Linked DNA regions of Azospirillum brasilense. The protein of the gene in region 2 interacts with the protein of the main gene of each other region in a pairwise test. Links are inferred from orthologs where the notes say so. Each region holds a gene or a part of one and is shown on either strand. Other genes may lie near its edges.

Region 1 (5,315 bases), on a different replicon or contig from region 2:
CCGGGTTCTTATTGCCTTGGGCCGGATCAGAAAATGGCATGCCTGCGCACGCGCACAATGGGAGTCATGCACGGTGATAGGGGTGTCCGGCCAGAATTTGCTGGGCACGGTAGATTTGCTCCGCCAACATGCCTCGCACCAGCATATGCGGCCATGTCATGGCGCCCAAGGCCAAAAGAAAATCGGCGCGCGCCCGCACGGCGTCGCCGTGGCCGTCCGCCCCGCCGATGAGAAAGGCGATGTCGCCCGCGCCCTGGTCCCGCCAGCCGCCGATCTTGGCGGCGAAGGCTTCGCTGGTTATCGTCTTGCCGCGCTCGTCCAGGGCAACGACAATGGCCCCGGCGGGGATCGCGGCCAAAAGCAGCTCCGCCTCCTGCCGCTTCAACTCGTCGGAGGCGAGGCGCTTCTTCACCTCGACCTCGCGCAGAGTCAGCGGCCAGGACAGGCGGCCGGCATACTCGTCATACAGGTCGCGCGCCGGACCGGTCCGTGACCGCCCAACCGCGGCAAGCCACAGACGCATCGGTCCGACTCCCGTTCGTCACCCGTCCTGACTGTCGTCCGTCAGGCGCTCATGCGCTCGGCGGAGGGCCGCGGCGTCTCCAGACCCCACATCTTCTCGATGTTGTAGAAGGTCCGGACTTCCGGGCGGAACAGGTGGATGATGACGTCCCCGGCGTCGACCAGAACCCAGTCGCACTGGTTCAGGCCCTCGACCTCGACGCCGCGCAGGCCGGCCTGCTTCATGCGGTCGGCCAGCTTCATGGCCATTGCGGCGATGTGCCGGGTGTTGCGGCCCGACGCCACGATCATGTAGTCGGCGATGCTGGTCTTGCCGGCAAGGTCAATGACGACGACGTCTTCGGCCTGATCGTCGTCCAGGGACTTCTCGACGAGCGCCTTCAGTTCGTCCGGCTGGGGAACGGGAACGGGCGCGGGCCGCACAACGGGCGCGGCCGGTTCGATGAACGTGTTGATGGTACCTACCTCGCGATACAGGGTCACGACCCGCTGGCGCGTGCCCGGCGGATCGCCGTCGCCGAAGCCGGATGCAGCGGGTTGCGGAGGAAAATCCAGGCCGGTGTTTTCGAACCGGCCAACCCCTTGGCCTTGTGCATGCTCACCCGGCGACGGGCATAGCGCTGAGCGGCTATGCCACCAAGCGCCCCCATAGAATAAGTTGGACGGGCGAGAACTGCAACCGGCACCAGCCGGAAGATTCGCGTCCACTGCCGCCAGCGGGGGATTTGCCGAAGATTGTCCGCCCCCATCAGCCAGACGAAGCGCGTTTTGGGGAAGCGGAGCGTCAGCTTGGCCAGCGTATCGGCGGTGTAGCGGGTGCCAAGCTCCCGCTCGATGGCGGTGACCCGGATGGCCGGATGGCGGGCGGTGCGCCGGGCCTCCTCCAGCCGCTCGGCGAGCGGCGCCATGTCCCGCACCGGCTTCAGCGGGTTCTGCGGGCTGACCAGCCACCACACCTGATCGAGCCCCAGCGCCTTCAGCGCGTACAGGCTGATGTGCCGGTGCCCGGCGTGGGCCGGGTTGAAGGAGCCGCCGAGCAGCCCGATGCGCAGGCCGGCGTGGAGCGGGCCGGCGTAGCGGTGGGGGGACGCCGCCATGCTTGTCCCCTCCCTAACCCTCCCCCGCTTCGCAGGGGAGGGGATTGGCTCCTCCCCCTGCGCAGCGGGGGGAGGCTGGGAGGGGGGCTCGTGGATGGACGTGTTACGGCCGCGTCTGGCCATCGCCGCGCACGACGTACTTGTAGCTGGTCAGCTGCTCCGCACCGACCGGGCCGCGGGCGTGGAACTTGTCGGTGGAGATGCCGATCTCAGCACCCATGCCGAATTCGCCGCCGTCGGCGAACTGGGTGCTGGCGTTCCACAGCACGATGCCGCTGTCGATGCGCTGCAGGAAGCGCTCCGCCGCCGCCGGGTCCTCGGTCACGATGGCGTCGGTGTGGTGGGAGCCGTGGCGGTTGATGTGGTCAATGGCCCCGTCCACACCGTCCACCACGCCGCAGGCGATGATGGCGTCGAGATACTCGGTGTCCCAGTCTTCCGCCGTCACCGCGGTCACGCGCGGGTCGGCGGCCTGGGCGGCGGCGTCGCCGCGGACGGCGCAGCCGGCGTCCAGCAGGTCCTTCACCAGAACCGGCAGCACGGCGTCGGCGATCCTGCGGTCGACCAGCAGGGTTTCGGCGGCGCCGCAGATCGAGGTGCGGCGCATCTTGGCGTTCATCACCACCTTGCGCGCCTTCTCCGGGTCGGCCTCGGCATCGACATAGACGGTGTTGTTGCCGTCGAGATGCTTGATGACCGGGATGCGGCTCTCCTCGGCGATGCGCTGGATCAGCGACTTGCCGCCGCGCGGGACGATCACGTCGATATAGTCGCGCATGGTCAGCATGTGGCCGACCGCCGCCCGGTCCGTGGTCGGGACGAGCTGGATCGCCGCTTCCGGCAGCCCGGCGGCGCGCAGCCCGTCGGCCAGACAGGCGGCAATGGCGCCGGACGAGCGGATGCTCTCCGACCCGCCGCGCAGGATCGCCGCGTTGCCCGACTTCAGGCAGAGGCCGCCGGCATCGGCAGTGACGTTGGGGCGGCTCTCGTAGATGATGCCGATCACCCCCAGCGGCACGCGCACGCGCTGGATGGCCAGCCCGTTGGGGCGGGTCCATTCGGCGATGACGCCGCCGATGGGATCGGGAAAGTCGGCGATGTCCTCCAGCCCCTTGGCCATCGCCTCGATGCGGGCGTCGTTGAGGGCCAAGCGCTCGATCATGGGACCGGCGAGGCCGCGCTCCTTGGCGGCGGCGACATCCGCGTCGTTGGCCGCCTGGATCTCCGCCTTGCGGGCGCGGATCGCGGCGGCCGCCGCCCGCAAGGCCTGATCCTTCGACGGGCTTGGCACGGTCGCCAGCTCCGCCGCGGCGGCGCGGGCGGCGCGGCCGAGGGCGAGCATCTGATCGTGCAAGGCGTCGGTGGTCTCAAGCAGGGCGGACATCGGTCTCACTCCAGTGGCGTTCGCCAATTGAAAAGGGCCGGAACCATAGCCGATCCTGCGTTTCCGCGAAAGCCATGCCGGTTAAGCCGAAAAGCTGAGTGGAATACTCAACATTCAGCCTGGGCCGCGGATTGTTGCGTGGTTAGCGTTCCCTCATGCAACATTGGCGAGGGAGCCTTTCATGAACCGGCTGGTCCGCCGCGGCGTCGCCGTGGCCGTTGGGGTGGTGTGCCTGGGGGGATCGGCCTGGGCGGAAACACCGCTGGAGCGGGGGCGCGCCCTGGTCAACGGCATCGTCGCCTGCGGCAACTGCCACACGCCGCAGGGGCCGAACGGTCCGGTCGCGGGACAGGAACTGGCCGGTGGGACGCCCTTCGTCGAGGAGCCCTTCACCGCCTACGCCTCCAACATCACGCCGGACCCGGAGACGGGGATCGGGCGCTGGACCGACGAACAGCTGATCACGGCGATCCGCGAGGGCAAGCGCCCCGACGGCAGCCTGATCGGCCCGCCGATGCCCTTCGGCTTCTACCGCGGCCTGTCGGACGGCGACCTGCGCGCCATCGTCGCCTATCTGCGCAGTGTGCCGCCGGTGCGGCATTCTGTCCCGAAGTCCGAGTACCGCATGGCGCTGCCCGCCGCCTACGGACCGCCGGTCGGGTCGGTGGCGGAGGTGCCGCGTACGGACCCGGTGACGTACGGCGCGTACATGGCCGGCCCGCTCGGCCACTGCATGGAATGCCACACGCCGATGCTGCCGGACGGGCGGCTCGACACGACCCGCACCGGGGCCGGCGGGCGGAATTTCACCGGGCCGTGGGGCAACGCCGTGTCCCGAAACATCACGCAGGACAAGGAGCATGGGCTGGGCGGCTGGACCGATGCGGAGATCGGCAAGGCCATAACGGAGGGTGTACGTCCCGACGGCAGCCGGCTGAGCCCTCCCATGGGCTATCATTATTACAAGTCCATGAGCGACGGTGAGTTGGGCGCCCTGGTCGCCTATCTCCGTACGCTTCCTCCGACCCGCTAGACCCCACCGGGCGAGTATGAAATACCGCACCGCCGAAAACGCAGTACCGTAAGCTTTGCCGAGAGGGCATAGTCCGCGGGCTTTTCCACCCGCCGGACCGTGTCCCCATGCTGACCCTGCTGCTGATCGTCTCCGCCTTCTTCGCGGGCGTGCTCAACGCCGTGGCCGGTGGCGGCAGCTTCCTGACCTTTCCGGCGCTGATCATGGCCGGCGTGCCACCGCTGAACGCCAACGCGACCAGCACGGTGGCGGTGTCGCCGGGCGCTCTGGCCAGCGCCTACGGCTACCGGCGGGAGTTGGGGCGGATCAAGGAGGTCAGCCTGCCGGCCTTCCTGGGCGTCAGCCTGATCGGCGGGCTGCTGGGCGCGCTGCTCCTGCTGTGGACGCCGCAGCGCGTGTTCGAGGAGATCATCCCCTGGCTGCTGCTGTTCGCGACGGTGCTGTTCGCCTTCGGCCCGAAGGTGTCGGCCTACATCCGCCGCAACTTCAAGGTCGGCCACGGCACGGTGCTGATCGTGCAGTTCTTCATCGCCATCTACGGCGGCTATTTCGGCGGGGGGATCGGCATCCTGATCCTGGCGACGCTGGGCGTCTTCGGCCTGACCGACCTGCACGCGATGAACGGGCTGAAGGCGCTGGTGTCCGGCTGCCTGAACGCGGTCGCGGTGGTGGCCTTCGTCTTCGGCGGTGCCGTCTATTGGAACGAGGCGCTCATTATGATGGTGGCTGCCGTGGCCGGCGGCTACGCCGGGGCCGCCATCGCCCGCCACATCCCGCCGCCGATCCTGCGCAAGTTCGTGATCGTTGTGGGCGTGGCGATGACCGTCTATTTCTTCGTCGTGAAGGGCTGAGGCGCCCTAAAGCGGAACGCATTCCGCTTTGGACCGCGACGGCGGTCCCGGCCGCACATGCGGCCGAAGCCCGGCCGGCAAATGAGGCCATGTGAATCTAAAGCGAATGAAAATTCGCTTTAGGGAGCGGCAGCGGTCAGTCCGCCGCCATGCGCTCCGCAAGGCCGCACAGGCTATCCCAATCCAGCGCCGCCGGGTCCGACACCACATGGTCGGCGGCCTCGAACAGCAGGTCGGCGTGCTGCGGCCAGGCGATGGTCAGCATGCCGGCGGCCTTGGCGGCGCGGGCGCCGGTCGGGCTGTCCTCGATCACCGCGCAGGCCGCGGGCGGCACGCCGAGGCGGGCGGCGGCAGTCAGGTAGGGCTCGGGGTCCGGCTTGCCCTTGCCAACGTCGTCGCGGCTGAGGCCGAACAGGAAATGCGGGCTG
Region 2 (5,491 bases):
TTGATGTCGCCCGACGTCAGCAGGTAGCCCCAGGCCACGCAGGCCAGCACGCTCGCGGCGATCGAACCGGGGACCCAGTCAAGACGCTTCAGCGGGGCATAGAGGTCGCCGCCCAGGTCTTGGATCAGGTAGCGGGCCACGCGGGTGCCGCTGTCCACGGCGGTCAGGATGAAGACCGCCTCGAACATCACGACGAACTGGAAGAAGTAGGAAGCCAGCGTGCCGAACCACGGGATGCGGGTGAAGATTTCCGTCATGCCGACGGCCAGGGTCACAGCACCGCCGGTGCGGCCGTAGAGGTCGAGGCCGATTTCCTGGCTGAGCCGCGGCAGATCGACGACCTGCATGTTCAGGGCCTGGAAGGCGGCGGGCGAGGAGTTGATGGCGAAATAGTCGGCCGGGTGCAGGGAGGTGGCGGCGATCAGCGCCATGACGCCGACCACGCATTCGGCCAGCATGCCGCCGAAGGCCACGGTGCGGATATCGCTCCATTTGTCGATCAGCTTCGGCGTGGTGCCCGAGCCGATGAAGGCGTGGAAGCCGGAGATGGCGCCGCAGGCGATGGTGATCGAGATGAACGGCCACACCGGGCCGGCCAGCACCGGGCCGCCGCCATGGATGAAATCGGTGAGCGCGGGGAAGCGGATTTCCGGGTTGATGAAGACGACGCCGACGACGAGCGCGCCGAACACGCCGATCTTCATGAAGCTCGACAGGTAGCCGCGCGGGGTCAGCAGCATCCACACCGGCAGCGCCGTGGCGAAGAAGGCGTAGATCGGCAGGATCAGCGCGACCGTCTCGGCGTGCAGCGTCAGCCAGTTGCCCAGCACCGTGCCCTGGATGTAGGGGCCGGCGAAGACGGAGGCGGCGATGGCGGCGATGCCGACCTGGGTGGCGCCCTTGGACGAGCCGGTGATCTTCTCGTAGAGGCCGAGCGCCACGGCGATCGGGATCGTCATGAAGACCGCGAAGGCGCCCCAGGCGTTGCGCTCCAGCGCATGGACGACGACCATCGACAGGCCGGCCATGGTGATGGTGATGATGAACAGCATCGCCAGACCGGTGCACCAGCCGGCGACCGGGCCGAGTTCGGCCTTCGCGACCTCCGACAGGGACTGGCCCTTGTGCTTCATCGAGGCGAACAGCACGACCGTGTCGTGCACCGCGCCGCCGATGACGCAGCCGATCAGCAGCCACAGGAAGCTCGGCAGATAGCCGAACTGCGCGGCCAGCACGGGGCCGACCAGCGGGCCGGCGGCGGCGATCGCCGCGAAATGCTGGCCGGCGTTCACCCACTTCTTGGTGGGAACATAGTTTCGCCCGTCGGCCAGGATGTGGGACGGCGTCACCTCGGAATCATCGGCACGGAGCACCTTGCGCACAAAGAACACGCCGTAGAAGCGGTAGCAGAGGGCGAGGATGCAGAGTGTCGCGATCACAAATGTTAGGGCGTGATCCATGACAGCTCTCCTTGGAAGGAACTGCCGTCACGGTAGGCCGGGTTTCATCCTCCGTGTGGTGCTCTCCCCGGAGCGGCGCCATGGCGTGGCGAGCGGTCGGAAAGCGGGGGTGAGCGGTGGGAGGATTTTATAAACCCTCTCTCCTCCGCTCACGCGCAAACGAAGTTTGCGCTGACGCGACAGGCGGACCTTCGGTCCGCCGATAGCGGGGAGAGGGTGGCCCGCAGGGCCTCTCGCGCTGGCCAAAGGCCAGCGCTGACGGCGGCAGGCGGATGCCTCTGGCATCCGCTGAGAGCCGGTGAGAGGGTTGCGCTTTTGCCGGACGCACCGCCACGCGCACCCCCCTCACCCTAACCCTCTCCCCAGAGGGGAGAGGGAACAAGGACATTCATCCGATGCCCAGCCGCTCCTTCAGCGGGCCGAGGAAGCGGCGGCTGACCGGGATGCTCTGGCCACCCAGCGTCTGGATTTCCGCCAGCCCGTTGTCGATCAGGCGGATTTCCCGGATGCGGTCGGGGTTGACCAGATATTGACGGTGGCAGCGCACCAGCGGGGTGCGCTCCTGCAAAGTCAGCAGGGTCAGCTCGGTGAAGCGCTCCTCGCCGTCGGCGTCGACGACGAAGACGCCGCTCGCCTTGGAGGCCACGCATTCCACCTCGTCGAGCTTCAACAGGGAGATGCGGTTGTGGCCGGTGCAGGGGATCAGCCGCAGCGGGGCGGCGTCCTTCAGTACGGCGAGATCCTGCGGCGCCCGCTCGCGGCGCAGCCGTTGCAGCGTCTTGGCCAGCCGGGCCGGGTCCGCCGGCTTCAGCAGATAGTCGAAGGCGTGCTCCTCGAAGGCCTGGACGGCGTATTCGTCGTGGGCGGTCAGGAAAACGATGCGGGGCATCCGCTCCGGGTCGAGCATGCTCAGCATCTCCAGCCCGCTGACGCGCGGCATCTGGATGTCGAGGAAGACCACGTCGGGCGGCTGGCGGTTGATCGCGCCGATGGCCTCGATGGCGTTGGCGCATTCCCCGGCGACCTGGAGGTCGGGGAACTCCTCCAGAAGGCGCCGCAATTCCTCGCGGGCCAGCGGCTCGTCGTCCACGATCAGGACGGTCATCATGGCGCGGTCTCCGCAACGGCAGGGATGTCCAGGGGAAGGCGCAGGGTGATGCGGGTGAAGACGTCGGCCTCGCAGACGACATCCACCCCGTAGCCATTGCCGAAGCGGTTGCGGACGCGGCGGTCCACGATGGACATGCCGAGCCCGTCGCCGCCCGGCTTTTCCTCGTAGAGTCCGGCGTTGTCCTCCACCGCGAGCAGCAGGTCGCCGCCCTCCCGCCGCGCCGCGATGCGGACATGGCCGGGGCCGAGAAGCTGCGAGGTGCCGTGCTTGATGGCGTTCTCGACGAGCGGCTGGAGCAGGAAGGCCGGCAGCCGGGCGTGGCGCAGCGCGTCGGGCACGTCGATCTCCACCGACAGGCGCCCGGTGAAGCGCGCCAGCTCGATCTGGAGATAGGCGCTGACATGCTCCACCTCGTCGGCGACCGTGGCCTCCTGGCTGGGGCGCTTCAGGTTCTTGCGGAAGAAGACCGACAGGCTCTGCACGAGCTGGCGCGCCCGCTCCGGGTCGTTGCGGATGACCGCGGAGATGGTGTTGAGCGCGTTGAACAGGAAATGCGGGTTCACCTGCGCGTGCAGCAGCTTGATCTCCGATTGGGCGAGCAGCGCCTTCTGCTGTTCGTAGCGCCCGGCGAGGATCTGGCTGGACAGCAGCCGGGCGATGCCCTCCCCCAGCGTGCGGTTGATGGTGGAGAACAGCTTGGTCTTCGGCTCGTACAGCTTCACGGTGCCGATCACTCGGTCATCCTCCCCGACCAACGGGATCACCAGCGAGGCGCCCAGCCGGCAGTTCGGGTGGATCGAGCATTTGTAGGAGACCAGATTGCCGTCGGCGTAGAGCACCTGGTTGTTGGCGATCGCCTGATAGGTCTGGGGCGAGGTGATCGGCGTGCCCGGCAGATGGTGGTCGTCGCCGACGCCGATGAAGGCCAGCAGCTTCTCGCGGTCGGTGATGGCGACGGCGCCGACGCCCGTCTCCTCGTAGATGATGCGGGCGACCCGCATGCTGTTCTCTTCGTTGAAGCCCTGGCGCAGCACGCCGTCGGCCCGCGCGGCGATCTTCAGCGCCTTGGCGGAGAAGGCGCTCGACTGCTTGTCGATCAGGGCGCGGCGGTCCATCAGGATGCGCATGAACAGCCCCGCCCCCAGCGTGTTGGCGACGATCATCGGTAGCGCCACCACCTCGACCAGATGGACCGCCGCCGGGAAGGGCTTGGCCACCAGCAGGATGATCAGCATCTGCGCGACCTCCGCCACCAGGGTGACGGCGCCGACCCGCAGCGGGTCGAACAGCGGCTCGATCCGGCCCTGGCGGACGAAGTGGCGGTGCACCAGACCGCCGATCAGCCCCTCCGTCACCGTGGAAATGGCGCAGGCCACCGCCGACATACCGCCCAGCGAGTAGCGGTGCAGCCCGCCCGTGAAGCCGACCGCCAGCCCCACCGACGGCCCGCCCAGGATGCCGCTCAGCACGGCCCCGATGGCGCGGGTGTTGGCGATGGAATCGTCGATCTGCAACCCGAAATAGGTCCCCATGACGCAGAACATGGAGAAGATGACGTAGCAGGCCAGCTTATGCGGCCAGCGCACGGTGAGGTGCATCACCGGCAGGAACAGCGGCGTCCGGCTCAGCATGTACGCGATGACCAGATACACGCACATCTGCTGGAGCAGCAGGAAGACGAGGCTGAGATGCTCGACGGTCATGGGGGCGGACGGCGGGTGGCGGGCGGCGGGATTGCCGGCCCGCAGGCTACCCCCACCCGCCCTGCCGCGGTATGATTCCAATCAATGGATGCGGCCGGAGCCCCCGGGCCGCTTCGATGGCCTCAGGCAGCCAGCGCGGGGGCCTGCTGCACCGTTGCCGGCACGGTGCCGGTGTTGGCGGGCGGCAGGCGCAGGCGGCTCGCCAGCCCCTCCAGGGAATCGTGCAGGCGCCGGCAGGGGGTGCCGTCCTCCCCCGGCTCGTAGATGCCGACGAAGGGCGCGCCCGGCTGGTTGGGGTCGAGGTGGAGCTCGACGATGTGGGTGCGCGACGTGCAGCCGCGGATCAGCGGATCGGCGGGAATCACCGTCCAGCCGCGCCGCAGGCAACGTTCGGCCAGCCCTTCCAGATAAAGCGAGGCGGACGGAACGCGCTTCAGCGCCTTCAACTCGGCGATGAGCTGGCGGACGTTGTCCACCTGCTCCAGGAACAGGCCGGCGGCGTGATGCGTGTCGCGGATCACGAGTTTCAGCATGGGTTGGAACCTCCTCTGCGCGCACGGCTCCGTCACCCGCGGGGACGCATCGGCGGCCCTCGTGGCGCCACGCCCGTTGGGCGGAAGCCTGCGCGTTGTACGTTTGGGTGGGAAGCGTCGGACGGGACGCGGTTCCGCTATTCGGCCGTGCCCAGGTCCGTGCCGGTCAAATCCGGTTCGGGCCGTTCGGCCACCGTCACAGGCGGTTCGGACGCCGGTTTGCGGTCGGGGTAAAGCGCGGCCACCATCTGCTCCAATCGGTGCCGCAGCGAGCGGTTCGGCTGGTCGGAGGGCCGGGCTTCAACGCGCACGTTCACCACGCCGTCCTCGATCATGCCCAGTTCGCTGGCCGCCTTCCGCGACAGATCGATCACCCGTCCCTTCACGTAGGGGCCGCGGTCGTTGATCACGACCTCGACGCTGCGTCCGTTATCGGCGTTGGTCACCGTCACCCGGCTGCCCAGGGGAAGCCGGCGGGACGCGGCGGTCAGCCGGTTCTGGCTGAATCGTTCCCCCGACGCCGTGGTCCGGCCATGGAAGAAATCGGCGTAGTAGGACGCCTTCCCCTTGTGAACATAAACCGGTTCGATATCCGAAACGACCGGCGCCGCGTTTTCCTCAAACTCGACGTCCTGCAGCATTGAGTCCTGCGGCACTGGCGGGACGGAGGCAATCTGTGCACCA

Evidence for each region. The genes of interacting proteins can lie anywhere in the genome.
Region 1: the proteins of btsR (region 2) and H1Q64_RS02360 interact in binary tests that used the Escherichia coli proteins (3 or more experiments, as listed by UniProt). The link is inferred for Azospirillum brasilense from one-to-one orthologs.

The regions. Positions count from the first base shown.
Region 1 is NZ_CP059449.1:501,020-506,334, reverse strand. What follows is about bases 864-3,687. They hold H1Q64_RS02360 (glutamate-5-semialdehyde dehydrogenase), read right to left. Parts: upstream 3,004-3,687; coding sequence 1,723-3,003; downstream 864-1,722. Other genes in these bases: H1Q64_RS02355 (c-type cytochrome), read left to right, coding at 3,185-3,687; H1Q64_RS02365 (nicotinate-nucleotide adenylyltransferase), read right to left, coding at 1,002-1,619; rsfS (ribosome silencing factor), read right to left, coding at 864-945. Also shown: 23S rRNA (pseudouridine(1915)-N(3))-methyltransferase RlmH, read right to left, coding at 65-523; more of rsfS, read right to left, coding at 565-863; more of H1Q64_RS02355, read left to right, coding at 3,688-4,036; H1Q64_RS02350 (sulfite exporter TauE/SafE family protein), read left to right, coding at 4,144-4,887; H1Q64_RS02345 (HAD family hydrolase), read right to left, coding at 5,024-5,315. UniProt on the Escherichia coli protein: Catalyzes the NADPH-dependent reduction of L-glutamate 5-phosphate into L-glutamate 5-semialdehyde and phosphate. The product spontaneously undergoes cyclization to form 1-pyrroline-5-carboxylate.
Region 2 is NZ_CP059452.1:469,488-474,978, forward strand. What follows is about bases 709-3,708. They hold btsR (two-component system response regulator BtsR), read right to left. Parts: upstream 2,569-3,708; coding sequence 1,849-2,568; downstream 709-1,848. Other genes in these bases: H1Q64_RS28580 (carbon starvation protein A), read right to left, coding at 709-1,460; H1Q64_RS28590 (sensor histidine kinase), read right to left, coding at 2,565-3,708. In the rest of the region: more of H1Q64_RS28580, read right to left, coding at 1-708; more of H1Q64_RS28590, read right to left, coding at 3,709-4,274; H1Q64_RS28595 (hypothetical protein), read right to left, coding at 4,397-4,807; H1Q64_RS34040 (septal ring lytic transglycosylase RlpA family protein), read right to left, coding at 4,945-5,448. UniProt on the Escherichia coli protein: Member of the two-component regulatory system BtsS/BtsR, which is part of a nutrient-sensing regulatory network composed of BtsS/BtsR, the low-affinity pyruvate signaling system YpdA/YpdB and their respective target proteins, BtsT and YhjX.